Regions from separate parts of the Veillonella sp. AS16 genome, predicted to be linked through region 2. Evidence: a T-box and tRNA genes for the amino acid it is inferred to sense, from the RefSeq annotation. Region 2 holds a T-box; the other holds one or more tRNA genes.

Region 1 (16,688 bases), on a different contig from region 2:
TCGGAATGATGCCATCGTAGGCTTTATGATGATTATCGCGGCAGCGATTACATTCTTCTGTAAACTTGATACGGCCGATCTTGTTAATACAAGCACGTTCAAATCCGGCTTATCCGCTTGTGTCTGCGTATTGGGCGTTGCATGGCTCGGGGATACCTTTGTAAAAGGACATATTCCCGAAATTAAAGCTTTAGCGTCCAGCCTTGTAACGGCGTATCCGTTCCTGTTGGCGGTGGCATTCTTCTTTGCCAGCACATTGCTCTACAGCCAGGCGGCTACGACACAGGCTTTGGTGCCGGCTGTAATTTTGGCGTTGGGCATTACACCGGAACATACGGAATCGGTGTACATCATCATCGCATCCTTTGCGGCTGTATCGGCGCTCTTTGTGTTGCCGACCTATCCGACACTGTTAGGGGCTGTTCAGATGGATGATACGGGCTCTACGCGAATCGGTAATCTCGTATTCAACCATCCGTTCTTCATTCCGGGCGTACTCGCCATCGCTATTTCCGTAGCACTCGGATTTGTTGTGGCTCCGTTGATGTTGTAATTGGTGAAAGCTAAATACGGTTAATACAGAATATATTATGAAAGTAAAAGGGACATAATTATATAGTTACGTCCTTTTTGTATATAGATTTATATTAGTCCTTACCATTCCGGGAGGCTATGGTATACTGTGTTCATAAGATATTCAAAGAAATAAAATGATGCCCGGCGTTTGACTTGCCGGGCATCATTTTATTTCTTGTTATTGCATTTTTTACATAGACCGGCTATTTCCAAATGGTGTTCCGTCACTGTAAATCCCGCATCTTTCAATTCTTTTGGCATTTCTACAACGGGACAGGTATGGAGCGGAACCATGGCGCCGCAATTGGTGCATACCGCATAATGTCGATGCGTATGCGGTGTAATCTCGTAGTACGCCATATCGCTGCCCATAATGGTGGTACGCGTGATGATGCCTTTGGTTTCCAGCAATTCCAAGGTGCGGTAAATCGTGGACATCCATGTTGTACCTTCGCCGATTCGGTCAGCGATATCTATGGCGGTGACGGGTTTATCTGCAGTTGTCAATACAGACCAGATGGCTTCACGCTGCTTGGTCTTTTTTATGCCTTCCGGCCACTGTAAGTGTTTCATAATTTTCTTTCTGTGCTGATTAATTTTATCTAATTTTATGTAGATAAAACTATTGTTTACTATTATTTACTGAATTGGAGTCGACGTATGATGGTACGGATATTTTTGATGACCAGAACGATCAGTAGAATACCTACCGATGTGAGGGACACAAAGCCGCCCGGCGCCACATTGAGGTAGTAGGATCCGAAGAGACCGATAATCATGGCGAGCAAACTGAATCCGATGGAGCATAGGAGCGTTACTCTGAATCCTTTTTCCAGTTGCAGTGCGGATGCTACCGGAAGGGCAATCATGGCACTTAGTACGAGGACACCGACGATTTTTATGGAAATGGATACGGCGGCTGCCATGAGAATGGCGAAAATATAGTTGATGAGGTCAACCTTTACGCCCGCTACGCGAGCCGCTTCCTCATCGTACGCGATGTAGAGTAGGGAGTTATACAGGAAATACAGGGTGAGTACCGATAGAATCGTGAGTGCTCCGATGCTGATCATGTCCGTCATGTTGACGGTGAGGATACTGCCGAAGAAGAATACATTGGCGTTTGCTTTCAACAGACCTGAACTGATCAAGGTGATGGCGGTGCCGATGCTGAGGGATAGAATAATGGTGAGGATAAGGTCGAGATGGTGTGCGAAATATTTTCGCAGGAACTCGATGAGTGCGCCGCAGATGGCGGTGAAGATGAAAGCCCCCAGAATGGGATTCGTATTCGTCAACAGACCGAGCGTTATCCCCGCGAGGGATGCGTGGCTCATGGTGTCGCCGATCATGCTGGAGCGGCGCAGTACCATAAAGATGCCGATACACGGGCAAAGTAGAGAAATGCAGAGGGCAACGAAGAAGGCGTTCTGCATAAATGAATAATTAAACATGGTGCACCTCCTCGGCTGTAGCATTTGATAATGTATCAGTCTGCACTTCTGATGGTGGATTTGATTTTTCGTTACACATTGGAGCCGTATTATCTAAGCTTATTGTATCGCTGTTATTTCTGACATCCGTGAAACAGGAGCAGTCCGCGTGCGCTACAGGATTGCGCCCTGAACTGTGCATGATTTCGTTGGCATACTGTTCCGGGGAGCAGAGATGTCCCTGTCCGTTTGCAATATGATAAATATTCGTGGAGTTCGCAAGGGCCATTTCCAAATTGTGTTCTACGGAAATAATTGTAATATGATGCTTCTGGTTGAGCTCGCGCAGGAGTGCGTAAATACCCTCCTGGCTTTTACGGTCGATACCTGTAGACGGTTCGTCGAGAATGATGAGGTCCGGATGACCGATGAGGGCGCGGGCTATGGAAATCCGCTGCGCCTGACCGCCGGACAGCTTGCTGATGAGACGGTTCTTAAAGTCTGTCATGCCGGTTAAAGATAGAACGCGATTTACTTCGTTTTTATCTTTAATTTTCAATAGCTTACGATAGGAGTCAAGGATTTCTCTTACGGTAATGGGAAATCCGGCGTGGGAAAAATCATTCTTTTGAGAAACATAACGGATGTTGTTTGTACTCCGTTTGATACTGCCTTTTACAGGTGTCAGAAAGCCTAAGATAAGACGAAGCAAGGTACTTTTACCGGAACCGTTGTCGCCGACGATGGATATATAATCACCGTTATGAATATGTAGATTAAGGTCGTTCAAGACGTATGGCGGTTGACCCTGATAGGAAAAATAAAGGTGTTTAATTGATAACATATGAAAACCACTTTTCTGATTGACAAAATTTTTGGTACGTTTATACTATAACTATATTACAAATGCAACTGAGTCGCAACTGCAACAAAGAAGAGGTGTCATATTATTTGTGTGCGTAGACGATCAGTATTAAAAAAGGAGGACTACTATGGTCAAGAAATTGGTATTGTTAGTCATTGGTATATTGATGGCTGCTGTATTTGCGGGATGCGGTAATGATGCTCCGAAAGAACAGGCAAATAAGAAAGTCCAAGTGGTAACAAGTTTTAATGCAATGGCGGAATTTGCGAAGGCCATCGGTGGTGATAAGGTGGAAGTATCAACGATTATTCCGGACGGCACGGAACCTCATGATTTTGAATTGAAACCGGAAAATATGAAACAACTATCTTCGGCACAGTTATTCGTGTATAACGGCCTCGGTATGGAACCTTGGGCTGAACAGGCCATTTCGGCGGCTAAAAATGATAAACTCGTGTCTGTAAAAGCATCCGACGGTGTAGAAGCCATTAAAAATACAGATCCGGAGGAAATCAAAGAACATGGTGCAGAAGATCCTCATGCATGGTTGTCTTTGAAGAATGCTAAGATTGAAGTGAAGAACATCAAAGACGCCCTTGTAAAGGCGGATCCGGCGAATAAAGAGTATTATGAAAAGAACTATACCGATTATGTAGCGAAACTGGATGCTATGATTAAGAAGTATGAAGATCAATTCGCCAAAGCACCTCATAAAAATTTTGTAACAGGTCATGCGGCATTTGCTTATCTCTGTCGTGATTTCGGGTTGGAACAGAACAGTGTAGAAGATGTATTTGCCGAAGGTGAACCGAATGCGGCACAGTTGGCAAAACTCATCGAATACTGCAAAGATAATCATATCACAACTATTTTTGCAGAGGAAATGGCAAGCCCTGATGTGTCTAAAACATTAGCACAAGAAGTAGGGGCTAAAGTCGAAACGATTTATACAATCGAAAGTAATGAAGATAATAAATCCTATCTCGATCGGATGGATGAAAATCTTACAAAAATTGTTGCATCATTGCAATAACATAATTATAAAACTGGCGACCGCGGGTCGCCAGTTTTATTTGCTTTGAGAGCTAAACAAATGGGGGAGCGGACAAAATTTAAGTTTAGCATATATTTTTATTATATATGTTAATGTCCTTTGATTACATGCGAATATTTAGTATCTAATTTATAAAAAAATATGATATAATGAGCCCAATATAGTTCAGTTTTAGTTTTTGGGAGGGAAAATGGAAACAAAATGGTATTCAGATATTTGGGCTCTTGTAATTGCTCCGTTTAAACGGGGGATTCCTCAGATTGTAGAACAAGGGTCTTGTCATAAGGGTTTTATTGCCACATTGATGACTTTTTTGCTGTATATTTTCTGCAGTCAGATAATCCCTTTGATCTGCGATGCTTTCTTAGGCGTTCCATTGAGCGAGGTGGGGTCGGAGCTTGGTACGGTAGTAGGACAAGGTTTATTTTCGATTACTCTCGGTATAGTGCTTCTTTATTTTATTCTAGCACTTTACTCGGTTATATTTTCCTGGATTGCCGGTAAATTTAATATAGAGACAACCTATGAAACTGTATTGACGGTTTGCTGGTATGAGATGGCATATGGACAGATTTTGAAGAGTGTTCTGGCTATATGGCAGACGATATTTCTGTTACTTTGCATAGTGTTAAACCTTTCAAATTATGTACGTTATATTGGCCTGGTGGTTTTGGCTTACTCATTATATGCGGTAATACTTTGGTGTTTCTGGGTTAGTGTATCGTTGTTGAGCCGTCAGATTAATATCTCCCGTTTAACTGCGCTCGGTATTGCAATACTGGCATTTCTGATACTTGTTGCGATTATATGGGGGGCAGGGTTCCTGCTTTTAAAGGGAATACATGCGTAGCTTTACAGTGTAATCGGATCAGTGATAAATCATAGTATCATAGTCAGTATTAGTAGCAAAAATATATAGACTTATAAAAGCAAGGTATATTGTATGCCTTGCTTTTGTGCTATAATGAGTATGAAATAAAATAGAATTTTTTAAATATATTTATAGATATATTTAAAACTATTGATTATAGCAAGTTATCTATGCCTATGTACGTGAAACATAGGCATTTTATTGAGTGTTTATGAAAGGTGGTGAAACATATGTTGGCCGGTCTTACAGAATTTGCGTATCGTTTATTGAGCCCTATTGAAGATAAAAATGCTAGTATATATCGTTATGATACGGCTTATGGGCAACTCGCCGCTATGCTGGTACTGGCACTCATATGTTATCAATTTACCATTGTAGGTGATAGCGTTTATATGGAGGCCATTCGATCGTTCATACGCAATTCCACTATATTCTTGAAATTACAATTCATTCCTTTACCGTTACTGCCTCATCATGATTTAGGATGTTTTGTAAATCGGCTATGTTCGCAACAGGATTTCTGGAACCTTTCACATCTGTTATGGGTAATTGTGAAAGCACTTATCATGTCTATTGCAGTAGGTGGGTATGCACTTGCCAGGACACGGACCTTTTATGTACGGACTGTCATTACCGGAGTACTTCACATCATGGCGGTCAGTCAACTGGTGATAGCCTTGATTACACTAACATTTGGTGTCTTGTTGGTCCTTGCCACATTGCCGATAGGGGTGCAAATTATTATGGGTATAAGCTTGGTAAGCCTATGTGTGTTGAGTCTGATGCTGTTATTTAATGTTGTGGGACGTATTATCGGTGCCTGTGTCAGCGGTTCCGTCTATGAAGGTGTGACCGTTATGATTGGGTCTGCGATTATCTGTAGTATTCTTGAAGGTATATATACATTATGAGCTGGTATAAAGAAATATTGCATCTTTTTACAAAATTGAGTGACAGATCATTTTGGAATATTGTTGACGGCGGAACCTTTAGAAAGGCTCTGATCAACTTGGTGGTGTCCACCATCGTTTTATATTTGGTTACCTATCTCTCACCATTTGTAGTGGCAGACGTAATTTCAGTTACGGGCGTTAAATTCCTGAATGGGTTGCCTCATTTTGACGGGATTACTGCATTAGCAAGTGTATCTTTTCTCGTAGTTCAAGTCGTATTGGGCGGATGTATTCTGTGGCGTTTATTGGACCTTGTCGGTGGTCAAGGTTCTTATAAAGGGGTTGTACAGAATTACATCTATGGCCTGTCCTATATGAACGCGTTACGTACGTTGATCATAGTTTTAATCCATTTGATAGGGGTTGTCTTATATACTCTGTCGTGGAGACGATACATAGTTGATATAGCGTATTTTATCACGACCTTCAGTCAGTATTATGCCGTATTTATCGCTGCGCAAATCATGCGTCGTTATGTAAACTTAGGAATTGCTAAGACCTTTTTGGTTATGTTTATCGTAACGGCACTGTCCATTTCGGTGCTCCAGCATTGGAATCAATGGCTTCATACCATATTGAAATAATATAAATTGACAATACCTGTATATAGATGTACTATAAATCTATACATATGCTACATATGCTGGTATAGCTCAGTTGGTAGAGCGGCTCATTCGTAATGAGTAGGTCGTAGGTTCGAATCCTATTATCAGCTCCACTAAAATAACCGCAAGGCCGTTTGTCCTTGCGGTTATTTTTTTACATCGATGGCATGGTGTGCATCGGCATAAAAAACAATACGTTCTGTTTTATAAGCTTAGGAATAAGTAACATCGAGGATAAATTGTGGCTTGGTACATTTTACGCGTCGTAGTGTTGCAGCAGCAGTTCCACATTATCTTCGTCGTATTCGATTTGTTGGGACCATCTGGCGACTTGTTGCAGCGGCTTACCGTTGATGGCACTGCTCATCAGGATATACTCTGTGCCGTCTTTTGCATAATTGAGCAAAGCCTCTGGGGAATGGTCGGCGAGCATATCGATTTGTCGATACAGAATATATTGATAGACTTTATTGAAAAATGTCGTATCATATTGTGTTTTACCGTTAGCTTTTACATAGTTCGTAACCGTATCAACTAAGGTCGGTATATCGGTATAGAGGTCGTTTAACTGGACTGTCCATTTAGCATCGATCGGTTCTGTCGTTTTGTAGAGACTTAACAGATTCGCATAATAGTCTGCGCTCGGTGTCGGTTTATATCGTAAAAGTTCAGGATCTAAGTCAAGTCCGAGCAGCTGAAACACATTTAATAATGTTATTGTTTCATCCGTATCGAATTCGTTGTCGTCGTCCTCGATGGTAAATTGTAAGACCTCTCGCTCCAACAGTTCAACGGAAGCCTCACAGGCGAGACCTACACCGCAAAGCTCCAAGTCCTCGATATATTTATAGAATCTCGGATGCATGTGACATGTTTCGCAGAGACCTTCTTCGCCGAGTTCCAAGACGACCCTGCATAAACCTTGTTCGTTCAGTAACGGGCAATACGGTTCTTTATCGGTAAAGACAAAATGACTGCCCTCATCATCGACGGTTATGGCGCGGCGCAAGCTTTCCCCAAGAGGCCCGCGCATCGTCTGATAACGCCGGGCGGTGGCCTCATCGATGTCGATCGTCCACAGCTGACAGCATGTATTTTCGCATTCGTCGGCCTTGCATTGAAATGTATGGTAAATGGTTGGATAAATAGAAATCATAAATGCTCACTTGTAAAGGGATAATAATACTATATGCATTGTATCATGGGCGATAATTTTACGCATCGAAAATTATTATGTTTGAAACTGATGAATATAGTGTATAATTGTAATATATAGTGTATAGATACATGTGCTTTATGTATGGAGGAACTTATGAAATCTTTATTTGTAAAAGGTAGTTTAGTTTTAGCGTTAGCCGCTGCGTTCGGCATGCCGAATGTGGCATCGGCGAAATTGGTGCCGGTTCAGCCGACCGTACAGGTCGTTGATGAAAGCCATGCGGCCATTGTAGGGGCCAACGGATTGTTGAATGCATTTATTCAGAATCATCCTGATGCGGCCATTACGGAAATCTCCTTTGATGCCGATGGGGGACAGATCAAGTACGAAGTGGATGGCTTCAATGAAAGCGGAAAATATGAGCTCATATATATTTATGCGACCAATCAGATCTTTGAAAAACGAGACGGGGATTATCGCAAGTCGTTAAATAAGAAGGCCTTTAATCCTCGCCAGATTTTACCGCCTGCAGCGGTCGTGAATTTCGCGTTTGCCCAGACTAAAGGCCGTGCGGTAAGTCTTAACGGCTGGTCCGTACATAACGAACATCGTAAACCGGTTTACAAGGTCGTGTTCGGCACCGATGATTCTCATGAGGTAGCGGTGCGCATAGATGCAATGACCGGTAAATTGCTATCCGTTAAATTTGATGATTAATATGTAATTGTACAGCAGCTCCAATGTCGGATGTATTTGGAAGCTGCTGTTTTTTTGTTATCAGAAATTTTTGCGACATTTTTGTGAACATTTACTCATGAATGATATAACATGCTGTGATGAGAATGATGCCGTTAAGGCCTCTGTCCCGTAAATAAGGGAACAGAGGCCTTTTGCACAGTGTTCATATGGGACTTAAATGGAAACGGAAAATACAGAAGTTTTCTGAAAATTATCGATAAATTCATTTTGCTTTCACCGATATAGAGCGAAATTTGAACCCTTCTACATTTTGAGTTCATAGACCCTCTGTAACATGGGTACCAGTTCAACGAAAGAGAACGACGAAACAGAAGGAGGATATCATGAAGAAGTCTATTTTAAGAAATAGTATAGCCTTAGCAGTAGCAGGTGTATTCGGTGCTACCGTAGCGGTGACTGCGGCAGACGTAACACCGGTACCAGTAACTCAACAACAAGAGGAAACTACATCTGTTGCTCCTATGGACCCAACCCCGGTACCGACTGCGACGAAGGGAACCGTTGCTGCCGCTAGTGCCGCGACTCCTACAGCTCCTGTACCGGCGATAGACACTGCAACAGCGGCGAAAGCCCCTGGTCAAACGAAGGTGGTTCGCGCATCCAACAGAACAGTTGATGCTGTTGATGCTGATACAACAGGATTAAAAGCTGAAAAGGTAACAAAAGCTGACAAGGCTGATAAAGCGATGAAAGTCGACAAAGGTGACAAAGCGATTAAAGGTGATAAGGGCGATAAAGCAATCAAACCGATAGATGCGAAAAAGTCCGTAAAATCTGAAAAAGCCGATCCTATTAAGGGCGAAAAAAATGTCGCTAAAAAAGATGGTAAACAAGGGACGACGAAGAATGTGAAATCTCCGGCTCAACCATCCGGCGTAGTTGATGAAAACAGCGTATTCGTAGTAGGTGCTAACCAGCTATTAGATCAATTTGAAACTAAATACGGTAACTCCAAGATTACCAATGTATCTTTCAAAGCAGAAAATAAAACGGCTGTCTATGAAGTAGAAGGTTTCAATACAAGTGGTGCGCATTCCATGAAATTAGATGTAGCTACAGGCAATGTTACAGAAGGCCCTGCAAAGGCTTATGACAAATCCATGGACACAGCTGCTATCGATCCGGGTACCATTTTACCTCCGCATGTAGCTATCAATGCCGCTTATGAACAAACAGGCAATGTAGCGACCGGTATCGATTCCTGGTCCGTAGCTAATAAGAACGGAACTCCTTTGTATAATATCCAATTCCATGATGCACAGAATAAACCTGTAAACATCACATTGGATGCAAAAACAGGGAAAGCTGTGAAATAAGCTTTCCTGGGGCTGTCCCTATGCTGTTGTGAAGAACTCTGAGACACACAGAAAAACACTATACACACAAGACACACACACATAATACACAACACACATGCGCCCCCTGGATAGGATAGACAAACATTGACTCTCTCCTATGCCGTCTATTGTTCAGGGGGCCCCCTTATGAATTCGATTCCTTTCCATTCATAAGTTATACACTATATAATACTCTCTCACAATAAGAACGTAACTTACTTCACGGTAAAACACGTATAGGGAACAGCAGAAAAGGCTCGTCCATAACGGACGGGCCTTTTTCTGTGATTAATTTCTGTTATATATATTGCCGAGGTACTCGTTCCGAGAATCCGCAGAAAATTTCGTACGGGATTGTCGATGCGAGGGCCGCAATTTCAAGGGCGGAGATGCTTTCGTGACCCTGTGAGCCGAGTAAAACCACTTTATCCCCCGGTTTAACGGTAATCGTATTCGGTACGGATACCATGAACTGGTCCATACAGATACGACCTACTACAGGGCAACGGGTGCCGTGTATGAGAACGGTGCCTCGGTTTGAAAGACTGCGCGGATAGCCGTCCGCGTAACCGACGGGGATGGTTGCAATCGTCATCGGTTCCGGCGTTACATACGTGGATCCGTAGCCGATGCCCTCGCCCGCATCGAGGTGCTGTACGTGTACGACCTCGCTGTGAAAGGAGAGAACCGGTTTTAGTCCTAAACGATTCGGCACATCAAGGGACGGCATGATGCCGTACTGGATGATACCGGGGCGTGCATCCGTAAATAGACTGTCCTTTACAGACAAGAGCCCCGCACTGTTGGCGAGGGAAAAACGATATTCCGCATCAGGACGGAATGCACGAATTTCATCGACCATCTTGTGAAATTTTTCCGTCTGGCTGTGCGCATGTGTCTGATCCGCCGCATCGGCGTTGCTCATATGTGAAAAGAATCCATCAACAGCCAGATTTGGATATTGTTCCACCTCTTTGATGAAATCTACGGCGTTTTCGGGACGGATACCGATGCGATGCATACCTGTATCGACGGCGACGGCGACGCTGATAATCATATCGTGATTGTCCGCCACCTGATTAAGTGCCGCTAAATCGGTGGATTCGCATACGGCGGGGATGGAATTTGTATCTGCAATGACTTCAAAGGATTGCGGTCTTGTGAGCCCTAACAGATAAATAGGAACCATGATACCCGCATGGCGCAACGGAATGGCCTCTTCCGGAATGGCTACCGCTAAGGACTCGTAGCCTTCTTCGACGGCGATACGGCCCATCATAACGCTGCCGTGGCCGTAGCCGTTTGCTTTGATGACCGCCGTAGAGGTGCTCCACTCCGGTAAACTGTCTTTAATTTTACGCAAGTTCTCGCGAACGAGACTCGTATTGATGGTTAAATAGGTAGGTCTCATGGTCTTCCTCAATTCTGTGTAACATTACTTTTATTGTATAACTTTTAAAGAATTACACAATACTTTTATGAAAGAAATTTATAATTTTTATGTAGTATAATTAATATATATGATATTACAAGTTTTCTATAATTGTACAAGAATTTGAGGAGGCTCTCATGAACGAACGCGTGGTAGTGGTAAATGCCAGTAAAATGAATTACGATAAGGCATTAGATTTTTCCATATTATCCAATGATGTACAGGTTTATGATAATAGCACAAATGCCGAACTTATTGAACGGATTCAAGGTGCTCGTGTCGTTGTTACAAAAGAAATACCAGTAGATGCGGACTTGCTTTCAAAATTTCCTGACACTGTGAAACTCATTGTAGAAGCGGGAACAGGCTATAATAATATCGACCTTAACGCGGCGAAAGAAAAGGGCATCACCGTATGTAATATTCCGGCCTATAGCACGGAACGCGTCGCACATACGGTGATTATGATGATCCTTAATTTTGCATCCACCATGCAGCAGCAGATTGCGATGCTTGCGAAAGGGGACCGCAGCAATTTTACAAAATATCTACAGGTGAGCCATACAGAAGTTAACGGTAAAACGTTAGGTGTTATCGGTGCAGGTCACATCGGTATGGAAGTGGTAAAAGTGGCGAAAGCTCTGGGTATGAATATTCTTATTCATACACGCACACCAAAGACTGATGGCGACGGTATTCGTTATGTGAGCCTTGATGAATTACTGGCTAATAGTGATTATATTACATTACACTGCCCATTGAATGACCAAACTAAACATCTTATTAATAAAGAAACAATCTCTAAGATGAAGCCTAATGCGGTCATTGTGAATACTGGTCGTGGTCCCCTTATAAATGAAGCGGACCTTTGTGAAGCATTAGCTGCTAAACGCATTGGCGGTGCCGGCCTTGATGTGCAGGAGGTGGAGCCGCCTGCAGAGGATAGTCCGTTATATACGTTAGATAATGTGATTATCACGCCACATATGGGCTGGAAGGGCCTTGAAACTCGTCAGCGTCTCGTGGGTATCATCCGAGATAATGTACAGGCTTTCTTTAAAGGCGAACCGATTAATGTAGTATCTAAATAAACGCAATAAGAGCCGTCCCCGGTTGTATGGGGGCGGCTCTATTGATTAGGGCAATATCATAGATCAAGTCCCAGTATATATGTGTATATATATCAAGGGAGGTAGTTATCCTCAAACTTGATTATGATTGTTGTTGTGTTTTGATGGGATTCCACCAATGGCGACGATAGGCCTTGATGCCTTCCAATACTGTTTTTGATGCCTGTGCAGCCATATCCTTTGTTGCGGCGGGTATGCCTTCAAGACGATAGTCAATACCTAGTTCCTTGTATTTGGCAACCCCCATAACGTGGTAGGGCAGACAGTCAACAGCTTGTAAATTCTTCAGGGACCCTAGATAAAATCCTAGCCGATAGTGTCGATCGGCATTATCCGTAATGGTCGGAACCACTACGTGGCGAACCCAAATCGGAACTTCCACGTCAGCCGTCAATCTGGCAAACCCGAGTATGGGCTCCAACGGTTTACCCGTTAACCATAGATGCTTGGCTGGATCGATTTCTTTCAGATCTAGGATGACGAGACTGGTGACACTGAGCAATTTACGGTAGGCCACCTCCTGGTGGGGATCAAAACAGATTCCACTTGTATCTAAACAGGTATGGACGTTTCTTTCACGGAAATATGTGAAAAGCTCGATAACAAAATCAATTTGCATGAGAGCTTCCCCACCGGTGACGGTGATACCTCCATTAGTATAAAATTGGCGGTTACGTTCGAACTGATCCCATAATTCCTGAACGGTCATGAATTTAGCGTCTGCACTGGCCTCATTCCATGTGTCAGGATTATGACAATAAGCACAGCGCATGGGACATCCTTGCAGGAAAACCACCATGCGCATGCCCGGACCGTCAACCGTACCCATCGTTTCAACCGAATGAATACGTCCTGTCATAGAAAACCTCGATTAGATACGTTGGTGGAAGGTACGGGAAATAACTTCGTCCTGTTGTTGTTTTGTCAACTTGTTAAAGTGCACCGCATAACCGGATACACGAATCGTCAATTGAGGGTACAACTCAGGATGTTTTTGAGCGTCTAACAATGTTTCACGAGTAAACACGTTGACGTTCAAATGATGGCCGCCCTTTTGGGAATAACCATCCAATAACTCTACCAAGTTATCAACTTGTTGGTTGCTCATGGGTATAACCTCCTTTCAACCAAGACTAACACGCGTATCGATGCCGGTGAAAGCAGTTCGATACTGTGGAAGATTTTACTTATCTTCCTCTATAGTAACATTTGGTTCGCTGCATGCGAAGTTTGTATTGGCGTTAGGCAATTGAGATGGGTCTAACTCAATATCAAAATCGCTGACGGAAACAAATGTTTCACCAGATTTACCTAATGCGTCCGGAATGATAGAGAAGGTATTAGAAATACCATCGGAGCAATCACGCCATGGCATTTTAGCTACGGATGCCAATGAGGATACGGCACCGTGAGAGTCACGACCGTGCATAGGGTTCGCGCCAGGAGCGAAAGCTTCGCCAGCTTTACGGCCGTCCGGAGTAGAACCTGTAGCAGTACCATATACTACGTTGGAAGTAATTGTTAACAAGCTCATAGTTGGAACGGATTGACGATATGTAGGATGTTTACGAATCTTGTTCATAAACGTGGAAACAACCTTTGCTGCCAAGCTATCTACACGGTCATCATCGTTACCATATTTAGGGAAGTCACCTTCGATTTCGAAATCAACAGCGATGCCGTTTTCGTCACGAATAGGTTTTACCTTAGCATATTTAATAGCGGATAGGGAATCGGCCACGACTGAAAGGCCGGCAATACCGGTAGCGAACCAACGTGTTACCTTGCGGTCATGTAACGCCATTTCCAATTTTTCATAGGCGTATTTATCATGCATATAATGGATGATGTTTAGAGCGTTTACATATACGCCGGCAAGCCATTCCATCATGTCGTCGAATTTTTCCCACACTTCGTCAAAGTCGAGGTATTCCGATGTGATAGGGCGATATTTAGGCCCAATCTGCTTTTTAAGCTTTTCGTCTACGCCGCCGTTGATAGCGTACAGTAAGCATTTTGCAAGGTTGGAACGAGCTCCGAAGAACTGCATCTCCTTGCCGATGCGCATTGGAGATACGCAACATGCGATGGCGTAGTCATCGCCGGAGTTAGGACGCATCAATTCGTCATTTTCATATTGAATAGAAGATGTGGCGATGGACAACTTCGCGCAGAAACGGCGGAAGCCGATCGGCATGCGAGGGGACCACAGTACGGTGAGATTCGGTTCCGGTGCAGGTCCCAGGTTTTGCAATGTATGTAAGTAACGGAAGGACATCTTGGAAACCAACGTACGACCGTCGGTACCCATACCGCCGATGGATTCAGTAGTCCATACAGGGTCACCGGTAAACAAGTTATTGTATTCATGGATACGTGCGAAACGTACCATGCGCAATTTCATGATGAAATGGTCTACGAATTCCTGGATTTGTTCCTCTGTATATGTGCCGTTGCGAAGGTCGCGTTCCGCATAGATATCGAGGAATGTGGAGTTACGTCCGATGGACATAGCTGCACCGTTTTGTTCCTTAACGGCACCGAGGTAGCCGAAGTAAATCCATTGCATCGCTTCGCGTACATCCTTCGCCGGTTCGGAAATGTCGTAGCCATAGGAGGCCGCCATCTCTTTTAATTCTTTCAGAGAACGGATCTGATCCTTGATTTCTTCGCGATCGCGGATGACATCCTCCAGCATATCACCCATGGTGATAGCAAATTCCTGATTTTTTTCTTCGATGAGGTAATCTACGCCGTAAAGAGCGATACGGCGATAGTCGCCGATGATACGCCCACGGCTATACGCATCAGGTAGGCCTGTTACGATATGTGCCGTACGAGCTGCACGCATTTCCGGTGTATATACGTCGAATACACCGTCATTGTGAGTCTTGCGATGTGTTTTGAAGAAGGCTTCCGTTTGCGGATCCATTTTAAAACCGTATTCTTCGATGGCGGATTTTGCCGTACGCAAACCACCATATGGGAACATAGCGCGTTTTAAAGGTTTGTCCGTTTGTAAACCGACGATGGTTTCAAGATCTTTGTCGATATATCCTGGCGCGTGCGCAGTGATGTGGGTTGCCACGGAAGTGTCGGCATCAAGCATGCCGCCTTTTTCGCGTTCTTCTTCGTAAAGATTCAGTACCTGGTTCCACAATTTTGTGGTTCGTTCTGTAGGACCGGCAAGAAAGGAGTCGTCCCCTTCATAGGGGATATAATTTCTCTGAATAAAGTCACGTACGTCAATGGCTTTATCCCACACACCTGTGTTAAAATCTTTCCATGCAGTATGTTGCATCTTGCACCTCCATAAATGGATATAAGTATAGATTTCTATGCCTATAGTGTACAATGTTTGTAACAATTCCACAATAAATAGATGATATAGATTTTCAATACATACTATGCAATTTTGTGAAGTATCTTATAAAGTTTCATAATCTGAAGTGTTTAATTTTGCTTATATATAGCTGTTCGTATGAGATTTTGCTTTGTGCGATCTCATTTAATGTATATATGATAATATGAAATTGCATATCAATATTATTAAGAGGGTTGATAATTTGATTATAGAGGCTGAATAAGGATTTTTTAATAGTATGGTCGGATAGTTTTTATTTGTGTACTATTCAGGCGGCACTTTATATCTTGTACAGCATCGGTCTGTAAGTCTCTATAAATACATGTATATTGCGATGCTACGGAACGTTGCCGGCCGGGAAAACAAGCGTTTCTTTTCTTAACTGACACCATATACTATACTCTGAGCAGCTCTTGTTGAAGAGTAACTGATATTGTCTAATATAGGAGGTCACATTATGGATTTTAATGAAAAATTACGGGAGTATAGAAAACAATCCGGATTATCTCAGGGAAAATTAGCGGAAACACTCAATGTTTCGAGACAGGCCATAACAAAGTGGGAATCGGGCAATGGAATGCCGGATATTTCGAATTTAAAGGCCCTTTCAGCTGTATTCAATGTCTCTGTGGATGAATTGCTTTCAGAAGAAGCGGTTAAACCTCGATATCCTTATGAAAGCATCGTAGAATATGATATCGATGAGATAAAGCATTTCGATATTAAACTGGGATCTGTTAATCACGTAAAAATGAGAGCTGGAGAGGGTGAGAAGATAAAGGTTCAACTGGTCAGTGATACTATTGAAGATTTGACGGAACTGGTGAAAGTAAAAATCGATGATATCAAAAGGCGTATCGATGTGGATGTAAATCGTTCCAAATCCTTATCTGAGGAGATTGTAAAAGAACATCTGTCGATTTTTATAAATTTGCCTGAAAAATATATGGGAGATACGGAGCTGGCGACCCATTGTGAAAAACTGGAGCTGTTTGATATTATTAGTGAAAAGTTTGAGCTGGACGGAGCGGCTAAAGAAATTTATATTGCCGGCGGTAACAGTCATATAGAGCTGGATAATAACTCTCCAATGGAAATATATGTATCGGATTATACGGGGCGAATTGATGTGAATCAGATATCGGCGAAA
Region 2 (16,688 bases):
TGCTCAGTGTAACCGCATTGTTCTGGACCGGTCTTTATATAGGTGATCCGGGCTTTGCGGCGATTACAGGTAATCCGGAGCCGACCTTCGCTATCGACGGTTGGTTTTCAATGGAAACGATGCGTCGCATCCATTTCATTGCCGGAGTTATTCTGACATTTTCCTTCATATTCCGATTTGCCGGTGCGATTTGGAATCGTGGAGACAGATTGTTGCCGAAGTTCAGACAGAAACGATACTGGTACGGCTTGCGGGAAACAACATTGCACTATTTGATGATTCCTCAGAAGCACGAACATCATTGGCTAAGAAACTCATTGGCCCGTACGGCATATTTAGCGGTGTATATTTTGTTTTTCTTTGAAATCCTGACGGGATTTGCCATGTACAGCATGATTAATCCTAACAGTATCTTAGGCGGTGCACTGGCTCCGGTTATCACGCTGTTTGGCGGTGAATATAAGGTTCATATCATCCATCATTACATAGCATGGTGTTTCTTGTTCTTTACTATTATTCACGTGTATATGGCGTTCCGTGAAGATGTGATGGAGGAATCCGGCGAAGTGTCCGCTATGGTATCGGGTATGAAATATTACGCTCATGATCCGATTGATATTGAAGATTTGAACGGTAAACGTCGCCGTGGTGAAAGAATCGATAAACCGTCCTTTACGACATATCGCCCTAGCGATCCTAACGATCCTAGAGAAAGAGAATTACAAGATGACTGATACAAGTACTGAATATATCAGAGGCTTGAAAGAATACGCGGACTCGGAGGGTCCGCGTATTGATTTAAACAGCCTTTACGATGACGGTAATAATGAAATCGTCCTCCTCGGGGTCGGTAATATTCTGCTGACCGATGAAGGCCTCGGTGTGCATGTTGTGAAAGAGTTACAACATGCATATTCCTTTACACCTGCTGTAAGCATCATCGATGGCGGTACGATGGGGATGGAGCTGTTGACGTATATGCGGGGCATGAAAAAAATACTCCTTGTCGATGCCATTAATGGTGGTGAAGCGCCCGGTACTGTTTACGAGTTCCCTCATAAGGAATTGGAGCAATACTTTACGGAACATATTTCGGTTCATGAAGTCGGAATGCAGGATATTCTTCGCATTCGAGCGATTCAGGAGCAGCCCTTGGAGGATGCTGTCGTAATCGGCGTCGAGCCCGAGTCTCTCGAAATCGGCTTTGAACCGAGTGAAGTTGTACAGCGCGCCTTGCCGGAGGTAAAGAAGAGGGTTTTACAGGTTCTGGCTCGTTGGGGGGTAACTGCAGAACCGAAATAATTCATGAAGATGTATTTGTAATAGGAGATTATATGATTGAAAATTACAATAATGTACGTGCCGTTTTAAATGAGTTGCGCGCTGCGTTAAAGCAACTGCGTGAAACAGGTGAGACCTATTCTGTTTATATAGAAAAAACAGGACTTACCGAGGAGGAACAGGTGGAAGTACTGGAAACGTTGGGACGTGGTCATATTACAATTTCCTTTAATGAAACGGATCAACCGGTGGAGTGGTATGAATCCCAATTTTCCGGCATCTGGATCGGTATCTATAAAAACGGTCGCGATGATTCTATTCTGCATACCGTAGAGGTTTCCAGATACCCAGTAGTGGCCGGAGCTTATGATGAAGATATGGAAACGGCGGAAGAAGATTTACAGACTTGGATTGACGCGGCCGGATTATAAGCGGCGAAATCCTGTTGCAATAGCGGTCATTGTAGGTTCATTTTTGTGTTTTCTTCATCGGTTTTATATAAACGATTTCATAATTAAAAATAAATAGATTTTTTATTTATTCGGATTACTAATATATAAAAAAGATGAAGATGAAATTTGGTTATAAGTGAATAACCCTTGTATTTACTGGGTTTATTCGGATAATTGGCCTTATTGTTAACCTTTGACATTTGCCTTAATTTACTATTTCACATAAAATAGGTGAGTAAAGTACTTTGGAGGATTTATGTTACTTTCTATTGTAGTGCCTGTATATAACGAAGAGGATAATATAGCTACTTTTTATAAAGCTGTAACTGATGTTATGTCAGGTCTTACATATGATTATGAATTAATCTATGTAGATGATGGATCTAATGATTCGTCGGCTATCATACTGCGTGAAATTGCTAGCGATGATAAACATGTTAAAGTGTTATTGCTGGCTCGCAACTTCGGGCATCAGACGGCATTGACCTGCGGTCTTGATTACGCTCATGGTGATGCAGTTATTACAATGGATGGTGACATGCAGCATCCGCCTGCTTTGATTCCCGAACTCGTTCGGTTATGGGAATCCGGGTATGATGTGGTGCGCACCATACGGGACTCGACAGAGGACGCCAGCTGGGCTAAATCTTTCACGTCAAAGTATTATTACAAGCTAATGAATAAGATGGCCGATGTTCCTATCGTGGAGGGCGGATCCGATTTTCGCCTCATGAATAGCAAAGCATTGGGCACCTTGAAACGCTTTCGGGAACATGGACGTTTCTTGCGCGGCATTGTCGGGGCCTTAGGATATCGACAGGCGGAATTACATTTCGTGGCACCTCCGAGATATGCAGGGGTTTCCAAATTCAGCGTACGCAAGATGATTCGCTTTGCTCTAGATGGGGTTACAGCATTTTCCAGAGTTCCGTTGCGAGCGGCTCTCTATGTAGGTGTACTCTGCGGGGGATTGAGTTTTTTACTTATCCTGCATCTCCTTTATGTGTACCTTACGGGACAAGCTCTTAACGGCTGGACGACAATAGGCGTATCCATTTTATTTATTGGTGGAATTCAACTCGTCGGATTAGGTATTATAGGCGAGTATGTAGGTCGTATTTTTGAAGAGGTGAAGCAACGACCTTTGTATTGGGTTAAGTCCGCAATAAACTTCGAGGGCCATGAAGAGGTACCTGTGATGGGACCTAGCAGTGCCGATGTGTTTATCGCGTCGGAGACTTATACCGACCAAAGCAAGGAAGACTAGCTGTATTTGTGAATGCAAATAAATAGACGGTTAGTATATTTTGAATAAGTAACTTACTTTAAGTTTTTTTGGAAAGGAAGCATATGAAGTCAAAATATAGTAAGGCGAAAATAACGGCATTAACATTAACTTTTGTGTGTGCCAGTACTGCCATAGTTGGCGCAACAACATTGCAATATGGTGATAAAGGCAAAAGTGTTACAGCGGTTCAACAGCAACTGATTAAACACGGCTATAATGCAACAGATAAAAACGGTGTATACGGTAAGGAAACAAAATGGGCGGTTCGCTTGTTCCAACAAGATCGCGGACTTCCTGTAGACGGTATTGTAGGTCCTGCAACGTATAATGCCTTAATGGGGGCCCCTCGTTCTACTAAGGCGGCGCTAACGCATAATGCGGCAACAAAAGCAGTGGCGACGAAGTCTGCTTTCACAAACAGTAATGCCACATCCCGTCGTATTGCCGGTCAATCGATTAACGGGAAGCATGTCAGATTAAACAACATTACAAAAAGCGAAACACCTAGCAGTATTCATGCTATTTTGGCGGAAGCCAACAAATACCGCGGCGTACCGTATGTATTTGGCGGTACTACACCAAGCGGCTTTGACTGCTCCGGTTATGTTAAATACGTATTCGCGCAACAGGGTATTTCCTTGCCTCGTTTAGCGGATGAGCAATATAACGTGGGTGTTGAAGTATCTCGTGCTAATTTGAAGGCAGGGGACTTGGTATTCTTTGAAACCTATGAACCGGGCCCATCTCACTCCGGTATTTATATCGGCGACGGTCAATTCATCAGTGCTACATCCAGCAGCGGTGTTGCTGTAGCAAGCTTGGATTCCGGCTACTGGGGCGAACGCTATATCGGTGCGAAACGCGTCGTACGCTAAAACTCTATACTAGCTCAAAAGAGGCTATACGAATCAATTATGTACTTGTTGATCCGTATAACCTCTTTTTTTATATGGTGAAAGTCCACGAATTATGCGGGCTTATCATGGTTTTTGATAGATTTTCTATATTATTTACGGTATAATTAGGAGTAAATAATTTTAGGAGGAATATACACATGAAGGGTAATGAGCTGCGTCAAGCGTACTTGCAGTTTTTTGAAAGTAAAGGGCATTTAAAGTTAGATAGTTTTTCTCTTATACCGGAAAACGATCCATCCCTATTATTGATCGGGGCGGGGATGGCGCCGTTAAAGCCTTTCTTCACCGGTAAACTGGTACCTCCTTGTCATCGTATTACAACAAGTCAGAAATGTATGCGTACAGGGGACCTTGAAAACGTGGGTCGCACCGCGCGTCATCATACATTCTTTGAAATGCTCGGCAATTTCTCCTTCGGCGACTACTTCAAGAAGGAAGCCATTCATTGGGCATGGGAATTTTTGACGGAAGTCATCAAACTCGATAAAAATAGACTCTATGTCACTGTATATCCGGATGATCAGGAGGCTTATGATACCTGGCATAACGATTGCGGTGTAGAAGAAAGCCATATCTCCCGTTTGGAGGATAACTTCTGGGAAATCGGTGAAGGTCCATGCGGTCCGGACAGTGAAATTTTCTTTGATCAGGGCCCTGAACACGGCTGTGACGATCCAAATTGCGCACCCGGCTGCGACTGCGACCGGTATCTTGAAATTTGGAATCTCGTGTTCACTCAATTCAATAAGATGCCGGACGGTTCCTATGAGCCGTTGGAACATAAAAATATCGATACCGGCGCCGGTCTTGAACGATTGGCATCCGTATTGCAACATTGTAAAACGAACTTTGAAACAGATTTGATTTTCCCGATTATCGAGGCGACGGCAAAACGTGCAGGCGTTTCGTATAACGATAATGAAAGCACCGATGTATCCTTGAAGGTTATTGCGGACCATGCTCGCGCCGTAACGGCATTGATTTCCGACGGTGTATTGCCGTCTAATGAGGGGCGCGGTTACGTATTGCGCCGTATCTTGCGCCGTGCCGTGCGCCATGGTCGCTTACTCGGTATTGACGGTGTTTTCTTAACACCTCTTATCGACGTAGTCGTAGATATTCTAGGACCGGGAATCAAGTCCATCGCTGAGAAAAAAGACTTCGTAAAACGGGTCGTTCAAAACGAAGAAGAACGATTCAATCAGACGTTGGAACAAGGCCTTGAATTATTGAACTCCTTAATCGATACATTGGCTGCCGGGAAAGCGACTGTCGTACCGGGCGTAGAAGTATTTAAATTGTATGATACATACGGATTTCCTTGGGAATTAACAGAGGAAATTGCGTCTGAGCGTGGCTTTACAATCGATCGTGACGGTTTCGATGCGGCGATGAAGGAGCAACGTGAACGCGCCCGTGAAGCCCGTGTTAAAGAAGATGCAAAGGTGGCAACACCTGATATTACATTCCTTAAGGATGAAGAACTTCTTGAAGATGAAGCTGTAACGGTATCTTCCGTTCTTATGATCGGTAAAGGTTCCGAACGCTTGCAAACGGCCGCTGACGGTGATGAAATCACCATTATCGTTGGTACGACTCCGTTCCACGCTGAAGGGGGCGGACAATTAGGTGATACGGGCTTTATCGTCGGACCGATGGGCAAGGTGGAGGTTCATAATACGAAACGTTTGCCTGAAGGTACGGTTTATCATATCGGTACCGTTGTGGAAGGTTCTATTTCCGAAGGTGATGATGTGACGCTTGAAGTGGATACGGACCGCCGTGCCGCGATGGCTCGCAATCATACGGCAACACATTTATTGCATGCGGCCTTGAAACAAGTGTTAGGCGAACATGTGAATCAGGCGGGCTCTTTGGTAACGCCGGATTATTTGCGTTTCGATTTTACGCATTTCTCCCCTGTAACACAGGAGGAACTTGAAAAAATAGAGGCTCTCGTAAATGAAGAGATACTCAAAGCAACGGATCTTGCTATCGCTGAAATGTCTATGGATGAAGCGAAAGCAAAAGGAGCGATGGCACTTTTCGGCGATAAATACGGCGATGTTGTACGCGTGGTAGAGGTACCAGGATTCTCCGTTGAATTGTGCGGCGGCTCTCACGTGGGCAATACGGCATTCATCGGTTCGTTCCGTTTGACATCCGAATCCGGTATCGGATCCGGTGTGCGTCGTATCGAAGCGATTACGGGGCGCGCAGCTATTGAGGCGGCACAACAGGATCGCTTGACTATTGAGCGTCTGGCAGGAGAGCTTAAGACGAAACCTGCGCAGGTAGAGGAATGTTTGCATCAGGTATTGGCCGAAGCGAAAGCGGTTGAACACGAGCTCAATGAAATCCGCAAGGAAATCACCGCCAGCGGTGCTGCTGATATCGTATCCGCTAAGGTGAGTATTAACGGTGTCGACGCCATCTTCGCATCCGTTAGGGTTAATACGATGGATGAACTTCGAGATTATGCGGATCAGGCCCTCGATGTACTCGGCGGATCCGGTGTGGTTCTCCTAGGTTCCGTTATAGGTGATGATAAGGTAAGCTTTGCATGTAAGGTATCTAAAGATATCGTAAGTAAAGGTGCTCATGCAGGTAATATCGTAAAAGCTGCCGCTCAGGTAACGGGCGGTAATGGTGGCGGTCGTCCTGACATGGCGCAAGCGGGCGGCAAGGAACCGGATAAATTACCGGATGCACTTAAAGCAGGTGGAGATGCTTTGTCATCTATGTTACAATAATATATATAATTGTATAATTATTATTGATATATACTATTTAATACTATGCAGTTATATACGTAACCTAAGCTAAGATTAACTGCCCGAGTCGGACGGTTAGCATACGAGGCTGAGTCTCGTCTTTCACAAGGACGGGCCTCGCCTGATGTACTGAAAAGGAGGGATATGCATGAAGGTTTCCGATGAAACTATGTTATTCCGTAAAGTTGAAGATGAACCGGTAACAGCTGAAGAGGTACTTACTCGCGTTTATCAATCGATTCAAGAAAAAGGGTATAATCCGATCAATCAAATTCTGGGATATCTTATCTCCGGTGATCCTGCGTATATCACAAGTTATAATAATGCACGATCCGACATTCGCCGTTTAGAGCGGGATGATTTGATTGAAGAATTATTAAAAGAATACGCAAAGGCTAAGAAACTGTAATGAGGATTATGTCATTGGACGTAGGCAGCCGAACTATCGGCATCGCCTGCAGTGATGCATTGCTCATGACGGCGCAAGGCATAGAAACCATTCGCAGAACATCCCTTGAAAAGGACTTTCACAGACTGCAGGAACTCATCACCGAATACGAGGTGCATGAGCTGGTCGTGGGAATGCCGAAAAATATGAACGGCACCAAAGGGGATAGGGCTGTAAAGACGGAGGAATTCGTCGCCAAGATGAAAGAAGTCATCGATTTACCTGTTACTTATTGGGATGAGAGGTTATCCACCGTCATGGCGGAGCGCCAACTCATCGCAGCTGATGTAAGTCGTAAAAAACGCAAATCTGTGATCGACAAGATGGCAGCGGTTGTAATTTTGCAAGGATATTTAGATCGCTTGCAGTTTAATAAATAAGTATTTAAAAGGAGGGTTTCCAATGGTTGACCAAAATTTTGAAGGCGAAGTGTATTACTTGGAATTCGAAGACGAAAACGGTAAGAAACAGTACTTCACGGAAGACGTTGTTTTGAATCATGAAGGCCAAGAATACGCCGTTCTTGTACATGTGCAGGAGGAAGAGGCTGACCATGAAGGTCAAGATGATACATATATGATCTTGGCCCGTATCGAAACAAATGAAGAAGGCGTAGAGGAATATGTGCCTTTGGATGAAGATGATGAACATTTCGAAGCTCTGGTAAAATTGTATGAGGATATGGATGACGACGAGTAATCCATTGTAAATGTAGCGTATTGCCATTGGGTGATGCGCTATTTTTATGTCCTGAACTTCATAGGGGAAATATAGAGTTTATGGTATAATAGAGTGACAATTGACGCTTATTTGATAGAAAGGAACTCAATATCGTGAGAAAACCCTTAAAATATATTTGTATTATTATTATCGTAGGAATCTTGGTTATCGTAGGCGGCCTCAGTGCATTGTACTATATGCCGAATACATTTGCCCAGGATGATGGATCTCAAGTGGTGGTCATCGATAAGAATCAAACAGGATCTGAAATTGCGGACATGCTTTATGAAAAAGGCCTCATCCGCTCCACTCAGGGCTTTAAGCTGTGGCTGTTGTTGAGCGGTACCGGTGATAAGCTTCAAACGGGGCATTATCAGATTCCGAATAAGGTGTCTGTGAAAGAACTCATTTCCCTGTTGCAGGAGGGTCATGTAAAATCAATTTGTCTGACTATTCCGGAAGGTTACACGGTAGGCGATATCGCGATTGAGCTCGAGAAGAATAAGATCATGAAGTCGAAGGACTTTTTAGAGGAAGCGAAGACCTTTGTACCTTATCCGTATATGAAGGGGACAAAGCCTGAAACATATCCGGTAGAGGGGTTTTTATTTCCAAGCACATATGAGATCCCTGTAGATGCGACGCCGCGTGACGTGATTCAAATGATGGCGGATGAAATGAATCGCTATCTGACTCCGGCCGTAAAAAAGCAGATCCAGGCTCAACATATGAGTATTCACGACTTTGTGACATTGGCGTCTATTGTTGAACGTGAATCTCTGTTTGATGCGGATCGTCCGACTATTGCAGGTGTATTTAAAAAACGGTTGGCCCATGGTATTCCATTGCAGTCCGATGCGACGATTTCCTATGTACTCGGTTATGCGAAGGAACATGTAACATTAGGGGATACTCAATTACAGAGCCCTTATAATACATATGTGAGCAAAGGCTTACCGCCGGGACCGATTGCAAATCCCGGTAAAAAATCCCTTGATGCGGTACTTCATTCCGAAAATACGGATTATTTGTACTTCGTGGCGGATAAAGAAGGCCATAATCACTTCTCTAAAACCTATGAGGAACATTTAGCGGCGGTTCATAAGATCTACGGCAGTGATTCCACGCCGTCCGGTAATGAATCCGCGGCGCAGGCGGCAGGGCCTAACTATGACGTGGCTGCGGCTACTACTGAGCCTAATTATAATTACAGTTCGGCGGAAGCGGTGGAAGCGGATTCTCAATATGTTGATGTAGAACCGACTACTAAGTATACGCCGACAACGATTCCTGTCACGACGGCACCGGAAGCTGCACAGAGTGCACCGGCGGCAACACCGAATGCCGACTCCGGCAGTAACTATGTACCGACGACGATTCCTGTTACAACGCCACCGGAATCGATGCAGAACGTGATTCCGAATTCATCGCAGTCGAATGTGCCGCCTATTCAGGTACAGCGACCGCAACCCGTGAATCCGTCCGGCGGGACAAGTTCCAATCAATACAATTATCGATAATGTAGGAGAATCTATCTACTTTCATGACATTAAATGATATTTTAAATGAACAGCGTATTTATGCGATGCTTAATGATGTACCGATTTTGCGAGAATCGGAGGTACATCTGTTTGAAGAATTAATAGGATTATATCGGCCCACCTCCGTGTTGGAGGTGGGCACCGCCATTGGATATTCCGCACTGCTGATGGCTCCTTTGCTCGATGAGGGAGGCCATATTACATCCATAGAACTGGATGAGGTGCGTCATAAAATGGCGAAATATTATATTGATCAATCCGCCTATGCGGATGCGATTACCTTAATTCAAGGTGATGCGTCTCAGGTGTTAACGAACCTTGTCGGTGAATATGATCTCGTCTTTCTGGATGGACCGAAAGGTCAGTATTTAAAACAATTGGAACTGATTTTGCCGCATGTGAAAGAAGGCGGCGTTATCCTCGCGGATAATGTCCTTTTCAGAGGTTACGTGCGCGGCGAAAAAGAAGCGCCGAAGCGCTTTAAGACAATCGTTAAACGATTACAGGAATATTTGAACTTTGTAGAAAATAAAGAATTATTTAATACCACGATTTACCCTATGGGGGACGGTATGAGTGTGAGTGTGTGGAAAGGACACAACAAATAATGGCAGAACATTTTATGGAATTACTTTGCCCGGCGGGCAATATGGATAAATTGAAGATGGCGATTCGCTATGGTGCGGATGCCGTCTATTGCGCGGGAAAGCGCTTCGGACTTCGCGCGGGAAATTCGAACTTCTCCGATGAGGAACTGAAGGAAGCGGTGGAATTTGTTCATTCTCATGGCAAGAAGATCCACGTCACCTGTAATATCATTCCTCATAATGAGGATTTTGAAGGCCTGGAGGATTATTTGAAATTTCTTGAAAGCATCGGTGTCGATGCTATCATTGTGGCGGATATGGGGATTTTCAGCCTTGCAAAACGCGTGGCTCCGGGGCTTGAGTTACATGTGAGTACGCAAGCGTCCACTACAAACTGGCATACCGTGCAGATGTGGAAAGAATTGGGTGCCGCCCGTGTCGTGGCGGCTCGCGAAGTATCGCTGGCGGATCTTAAAGAAATGAAGGACCATGTAGATATCGAAATCGAGTCCTTCGTTCATGGCTCCATGTGTATCTCTTACTCGGGCCGTTGCCTTCTATCGAACTATATGACGGGAAATCGCGATGCGAATCGCGGTCAATGTTCTCAATCCTGCCGCTGGAAATACTCTCTTGTGGAGTCCAATCGTCCCGGCGAATATTATCCCATCGAAGAGGATGAACATGGTACCTATATTTTTAACTCCAAGGACTTGTGTCTGATTCATCGCATTCCTGACCTTTATGAGGCCGGCATAGACAGCCTTAAAATCGAAGGCCGTATGAAATCCGTTCACTACGTTGCGACGGTGGCCAAGGTGTACCGTACGGCTATCGATACATATTTGAAAGAAGGCAAGGACTGGTATGTACGTCCTGAATGGATCGAGGAATTGGAAAAAATCTCTCATCGTCCGTATACTGACGGCTTTGCCGAAGGTCGCCCTGATGAAAGCGCACAAAACTACGGCAAATCCACGAATACGCAGAGTCACGACTTCATCGGTTTAGTTCTGGGCTATAACGAAGAAGAAAAATATGTGGATCTTGAACAACGCAATAATTTCAAGGTCGGTGATAAGGTTGAATTCTGTCAGCCGAAAGGTGATTTAGTCGAAGCCGTTATCGAGAAGATGACGGACGAGGACGGCAATCCTATCGATGTGGCACCGCATGCGCAAATGAGAGTCCGCCTTTACATGGATACGCCTCTTGAGCCGTATTCCATGATGCGCCGCGAGTGTAAGCAGAAGGAAGACTGATATGAGCGGTATTCGATTAGAGACGAATCATTCGGAAATTTCGGAGCTATCGAATCGGAATCAAGCGGTTCTGTCCGATGATCCGTTGGTGCCGAGCCGCTCCATAGGGGCTTTTGAAGAGGCTCCTGATGAGTCTGACTCCGGTGAAGAAGCATATGTGTACTTTCATATCGATCCGAAGCATACGAATTTCGTCAATCGTATCATCGAAGGCTATGAGTACGTCGGCGTGATGACCTCTGTTGATAATGAGGGCCTATGTATGGTGCGCTGCACGCCATCGACCAGGTCTCTGGCTATTGATATTTTGCAAAGTCTGCCCGAATATGTAACAATAGAAGGGTAACATGGTGTCATTGCTCAGTGTATTTGTAATGATGCCGAATTTTGGTGTATAGCTTATCAGGCTATAGTGAAATAATAGAGAAATGAGAGTAAATCTATGAAACAGTCTATCTTGAAACGTGCTTTATTAACAGCTTGTCTCGGTGTGTCTATGGCAGGCGTCGCTATGGCGGGTCCTGTAGGCCCCGTTGTTATCCCTCAAGCGGGAGAAGTGGTTGTGATTAACCATGGACCTGATCTTACGTTTACAGGGAATATCAATTTTGATGTGGAAAGCCAGGAAAACAATAATTTAAAGGTCGGATCCAACGTGATTCCGAATGTATTGTATGGTGCGGCTTTCAATAAAGCCGGTGCACCGGATACGATTATCCCTGCTCAGACCTATGTTTATGTGGGTACGAAGGACGGTGCGAATGCTTTCACCGAACCGAGTGACGGGGATAAAAAAGGTGCGAAATGGAATGTGGAAACCCTGAAGAAAACCAAAGAGGGCGAAGTGCAATTAGCGAGTCGCGGTGTGCCTGAAAAGCCGTTGGCGAACCAAGTGTTCACCATCAAGGATTCCATTATGCTGAGCGCCGTGGATATCAGTAAAACTGAAGTGGGTCGTAACAGCAAAGGCGTTCTGTATATGAACGTACCTAAGGAGTTGAAACTCACTGCCGATACGGGTATTCCTGATGATGTGCGCGAAACGATGCCGGCCATGTTCCGCGGTAAGCAGGGGGATTCCCTCATGGTGAATCTCATGCCTCTAAATGATGAGGAGCGTCAACAATTGGCGGCGAATCCGCATAATGCAAATGCAATCGTGTTCAATCGCGGCATGAATATCGCAAAAATGATCGGTTCCTCCGCACGTACCAGCAAGGTATACACATACATGAAGGACCATTATCTGAACCTCGTTATCGTTGCGAAGGATTACGATGATAACGGTGCACGAGGTAGCGGCGTTATGATGGTGTCCAAGCAGGATAATTCCAACGATATTCTGTTGACCCTTTATAAAGGTCCGGATCTTTCCAGCAGTAAACTGGAAAAGGTAATCGGCGCGATGTTGTCTACGAATTTCAAACGATAAATAATACTATAAACACTAACATAGGCTCGAGGTTAATCTCGGGCCTATACGTTTTATAAATATCTCCATATAAATGAAGAGAAGCTTTACATTTTTTGTCTTTTATAAAAATTACGGCTTATAGTTTTTATGAAATTTACAGTTAAACTGTATTGAATTTTTTAGTCCTCTATGATACTATAATCTAGTAAAAGTTATGCAAAGGACATGATTCTCATATCCCTGTGTGTCAGAGAGAGGCGGATGCTGGAAATGCCTTACACATATATCGGAATTACCCCCTTTAAACTGATTTGTCGAACCTGAGTAGGCAAATACGGCCGCCACCGTTATCGGGCTTAATGAAGTGAATTAACTATATCGTTCGGTATAGGTAGTTAACTAGGGTGGAACCGCGAATGATCTTCGTCCCTTGTTGGTAGGGATAGAAGGTCTTTTTTTATTACCCGGTTTACCAAAACATTTACTCGATGCATATGTATTGTGTGGTATGTGGGCATAATGGGTGAAAGTAGTGACAGAATCTATCCTAGTTTATAAATTGGAGGAAATAGAAATGGCAGATGTAAAAATCATTTTACCTGATGGTAGCGCAAAGGCATATCCTGCAGGCACTACTCTCGGGGAAGCAGTAAAACAACTCTCTAACAGCTTGGCGAAAAAAGTTCTCGCTGCAAATGTAAACGGTGAATTGACTGACCTTCGCGAGGAACTTGTCGACGGTTCTGAAGTATCATTCCTGACATTTGAAGATGACGGAGGTAAACATACTTTGCGCCACACAGCTTCTCATATCTTGGCTCAAGCTGTTAAACGTTTATGGCCTGAAGCTAAATTGGCTATTGGACCCGCTATCGATAAAGGTTTCTACTATGATATCGATATGGAACATACTTTGACTCCTGAAGATTTAGGTAAAATCGAAAAGGAAATGAGCCGCATCGTAAAAGAAAACTTACCGATTACTAAAACTGTTATGCCTCGTCAAGAAGCTATCGAGTTCTTCAAATCTAAAAACGAAGACTACAAGGTGGAATTGATTCAAGACCTTCCTGAAGATGCTGTGATCTCCTGTTACTCTCAAGGCGATTTCATCGACCTTTGTGCAGGACCTCACGTGGCATCCACTGGTAAAGTGAAAGCTTTCAAATTACAAAGCATTGCAGGCGCTTACTGGCGCGGCGATGAAAAGAATAAAATGTTGCAACGTATTTATGGTACAGCATTCGAGAAAAAAGAAGAACTAGATGCATACCTTCACATGCTTGAAGAAGCGGCTAAACGTGACCACCGTAAACTCGGTAAAGAACTCGGCTTGTTCGTTATCAAAGAAGAAGGTCCTGGTTTCCCATTCTTCTTACCGAAAGGCATGGCTCTTCGCAACGAATTGGAAAATTTCTGGCGCGAAGTTCATCATGATTTTGACTATGAAGAAATTCGTACGCCGATTATCCTGAATAAACATTTATGGGAAACATCCGGTCACTGGGATCATTACCGTGAAAATATGTATACTACAATCATTGATGATGAAGAATATGCAATTAAACCGATGAACTGTCCGGGCGGTATCTTGGTTTACCAGAACGAAATGCATTCCTATCGCGATTTGCCGTTGCGCTATGCGGAACTCGGTTTAGTACACCGTCACGAATTATCCGGCGCGTTACACGGTTTATTCCGCGTTCGTGCTTTCACACAGGACGATGCTCACGTATTCATGTTGCCAGATCAAATGCAATCTGAGTTGATGAAAGTTATCGAATTGTTCGATCGCATTTATAGCCAATTCGGTTTGAAATACCATGTGGAATTATCCACAAAACCGGATAATGCGATGGGCGACGATGCTATTTGGGAACAGGCGACGGATGCATTACGCAATGCTATCGAAGCTAAGGGTATTGATTACGTAATCAATCCTGGTGACGGCGCTTTCTACGGACCTAAGCTCGACTACCATATCGAAGATTCCTTAGGTCGTACATGGCAATGCGGTACTATCCAATTGGATATGAACCTTCCTGAACGATTCCAGATGGAATATATCGGTGAAGACGGTCAAAAACATCAACCTATCATGATTCACCGTGCGTGCTTCGGCTCCATGGAACGTTTCATCGGTATCTTGACTGAGCACTATGCAGGTGCATTCCCTACATGGATGGCCCCTGTACAAGTTAAAATCTTGCCTATCTCCGAAAAACATGTTGAATACGCTAAGCAATTGGCTAAACAAATGCATCACGACTATGTACGTGTAGAAGTGGATGACCGCAGCGAAAAAATCGGCTATAAAATCCGTCAGGCACAAATGGCGAAGGTACCGTACATGCTCGTTGTAGGAGATAAGGAAGTGGAAGAAGGCACAGTTAACGTGCGTAAACACGGCGGCGATGAATTGGGCTCCGTTCCATTCGATGAATTCTTCAATGCTGTTAAAATTGAAATTAAAGAACGTAATTAATTATTTACTATTTTAGTATTTCCAATGTTTTAAACTTCCCCTCATATTTTGTACAATTACGATTAGGTTGTATAATTTAATGGTGATGAGATTATATAGAGGGGGAGTTTCTTATGTTCTCTTTAATTGTTACCTGTGAGTAGCGAAAGGAAATTCAAATGAAAGATGTAAATTCATATGGCTGGAAAGCCGTTATCGGTTCCTCTATCGGTTATGCTATGGATGGTTTCGACCTCCTGATTTTAGGCTTTATGTTGAGCCTGATTTCGGGTGATCTAGGATTGTCTACGGGGCAGGCGGGTTCTCTCGTAACGTGGACCTTGATAGGGGCCGTAGTCGGCGGGTTTGTATTCGGTACCTTATCGGATAAGTTCGGTCGTGTTCGCGTGTTGACATGGACAATTGTGCTCTTTGCTGTTTTTACCGGCCTTTGTGCTTTTGCACAAGGGTATTGGGATCTTCTTATATACCGTACTATCGCCGGCATTGGTCTAGGCGGTGAGTTCGGTATCGGTATGGCTTTGGCCGCCGAGGCGTGGCCGGCTAAGCATCGCGCTAAGGCGACCAGCTATGTGGCCATCGGTTGGCAATTAGGTGTATTGGCAGCGGCTCTCTTAACACCTGTCCTAATTCCTGTTATCGGATGGCGCGGTATGTTTATGGTGGGGATCATCCCTGCATTTGTGGCATGGATTTTCCGTTCTAAACTACATGAGCCGGACATCTTTGTGCAGAGCAAGGAAACTAATGAGCATTCTCATAAGCAATCGTTCAAACTTCTCGTTAAAGATGTTAAAACCGCAAAAACGTCTATCGGTGTAGCCGTTCTTACATCTGTACAGAATTTCGGTTATTACGGTATCATGATCTGGTTGCCGAACTTCCTGAGTAAGCAATTAGGTTTTTCCCTTACAAAGTCCGGTCTGTGGACCGCTGTTACCGTATGCGGTATGATGGTCGGCATTTGGTTATTCGGACGACTAGCCGACAAGCTTGGTCGTAAACCGACATTTGTTTTATTCCAGGCCTGTGCGGTTGTTTCCATTTTAGTTTACTCTCAGTTATCTGATCCAACCGCTATGTTATTTGCCGGTGCCATTTTAGGTGCCTCTGTAAATGGTATGATGGGCGGTTACGGTGCCTTGATGGCTGAAGCCTACCCGACGAGTGCCCGTGCGACGGCTCAAAATGTATTGTTTAACATCGGCCGTGCGGTCGGCGGCTTTAGCCCGATGGTAGTGGGTATGATTATTTCATTGTACTCTTACCAAGTGGCAATCGCTTTCCTTGCGATTATCTATGTAATCGATATTTTAGCAACAATATTCTTAATTCCTGAACTAAAAGGTAAGGAACTGGAATAAATAGTTCTTTGAAAGTTTTACATTGAAAAGAATATAATAGTTTTATATTGGAATGTATATAAAAGGCTCTGTCGTAAGTGATATGTACCCACGGGGGGATATATCATAAGACAGAGCCTTTTATAGTATGTTTTATTTAAAATATTTAGGATATA

What was found. A T-box is a leader RNA that pairs with one kind of tRNA and senses whether it is charged. The one in region 2 lies ahead of thrS (threonine--tRNA ligase), so its partner is inferred to be a tRNA-Thr.
Region 1: it has a tRNA-Thr gene. The T-box ahead of thrS (threonine--tRNA ligase) is inferred to sense a tRNA for this amino acid. The anticodon was not compared.

The regions. Positions count from the first base shown of each region.
Region 1 is NZ_AZYX01000011.1:2,067-18,754, reverse strand. Features, by position in the region: gene HMPREF1521_RS04275 (anaerobic C4-dicarboxylate transporter) at 1-553, shown strand, start outside; gene HMPREF1521_RS04270 (Fur family transcriptional regulator) at 745-1,149, opposite strand; gene HMPREF1521_RS04265 (metal ABC transporter permease) at 1,212-2,030, opposite strand; gene HMPREF1521_RS04260 (metal ABC transporter ATP-binding protein) at 2,023-2,853, opposite strand; gene HMPREF1521_RS04255 (metal ABC transporter substrate-binding protein) at 3,002-3,907, shown strand; gene HMPREF1521_RS04250 (hypothetical protein) at 4,119-4,778, shown strand; gene HMPREF1521_RS04245 (hypothetical protein) at 5,030-5,710, shown strand; gene HMPREF1521_RS04240 (hypothetical protein) at 5,707-6,336, shown strand; tRNA gene HMPREF1521_RS04235 (tRNA-Thr) at 6,395-6,470, shown strand; gene fliB (flagellin lysine-N-methylase) at 6,614-7,513, opposite strand; gene HMPREF1521_RS04225 (PepSY domain-containing protein) at 7,670-8,233, shown strand; gene HMPREF1521_RS09035 (PepSY domain-containing protein) at 8,599-9,591, shown strand; gene alr (alanine racemase) at 9,911-11,023, opposite strand; gene HMPREF1521_RS04205 (2-hydroxyacid dehydrogenase) at 11,182-12,135, shown strand; gene pflA (pyruvate formate-lyase-activating protein) at 12,257-12,973, opposite strand; gene grcA3 (autonomous glycyl radical cofactor GrcA3) at 13,046-13,282, opposite strand; gene pflB (formate C-acetyltransferase) at 13,358-15,475, opposite strand; gene HMPREF1521_RS04185 (helix-turn-helix domain-containing protein) at 15,996-16,688, shown strand, end outside.
Region 2 is NZ_AZYX01000007.1:576,016-592,703, reverse strand. Features, by position in the region: gene cybH (Ni/Fe-hydrogenase, b-type cytochrome subunit) at 1-734, shown strand, start outside; gene HMPREF1521_RS02925 (HyaD/HybD family hydrogenase maturation endopeptidase) at 727-1,302, shown strand; gene HMPREF1521_RS02920 (hydrogenase expression/formation C-terminal domain-containing protein) at 1,335-1,712, shown strand; gene HMPREF1521_RS02915 (glycosyltransferase family 2 protein) at 1,990-3,000, shown strand; gene HMPREF1521_RS02910 (NlpC/P60 family protein) at 3,084-3,896, shown strand; gene alaS (alanine--tRNA ligase) at 4,076-6,691, shown strand; gene HMPREF1521_RS02900 (IreB family regulatory phosphoprotein) at 6,861-7,121, shown strand; gene ruvX (Holliday junction resolvase RuvX) at 7,121-7,540, shown strand; gene HMPREF1521_RS02890 (DUF1292 domain-containing protein) at 7,563-7,859, shown strand; gene mltG (endolytic transglycosylase MltG) at 7,994-9,400, shown strand; gene HMPREF1521_RS02880 (O-methyltransferase) at 9,424-10,029, shown strand; gene HMPREF1521_RS02875 (U32 family peptidase) at 10,029-11,270, shown strand; gene HMPREF1521_RS02870 (DUF4911 domain-containing protein) at 11,272-11,616, shown strand; gene HMPREF1521_RS02865 (hypothetical protein) at 11,713-12,702, shown strand; T-box leader at 12,890-13,118, shown strand; gene thrS (threonine--tRNA ligase) at 13,259-15,169, shown strand; gene HMPREF1521_RS02855 (MFS transporter) at 15,328-16,533, shown strand.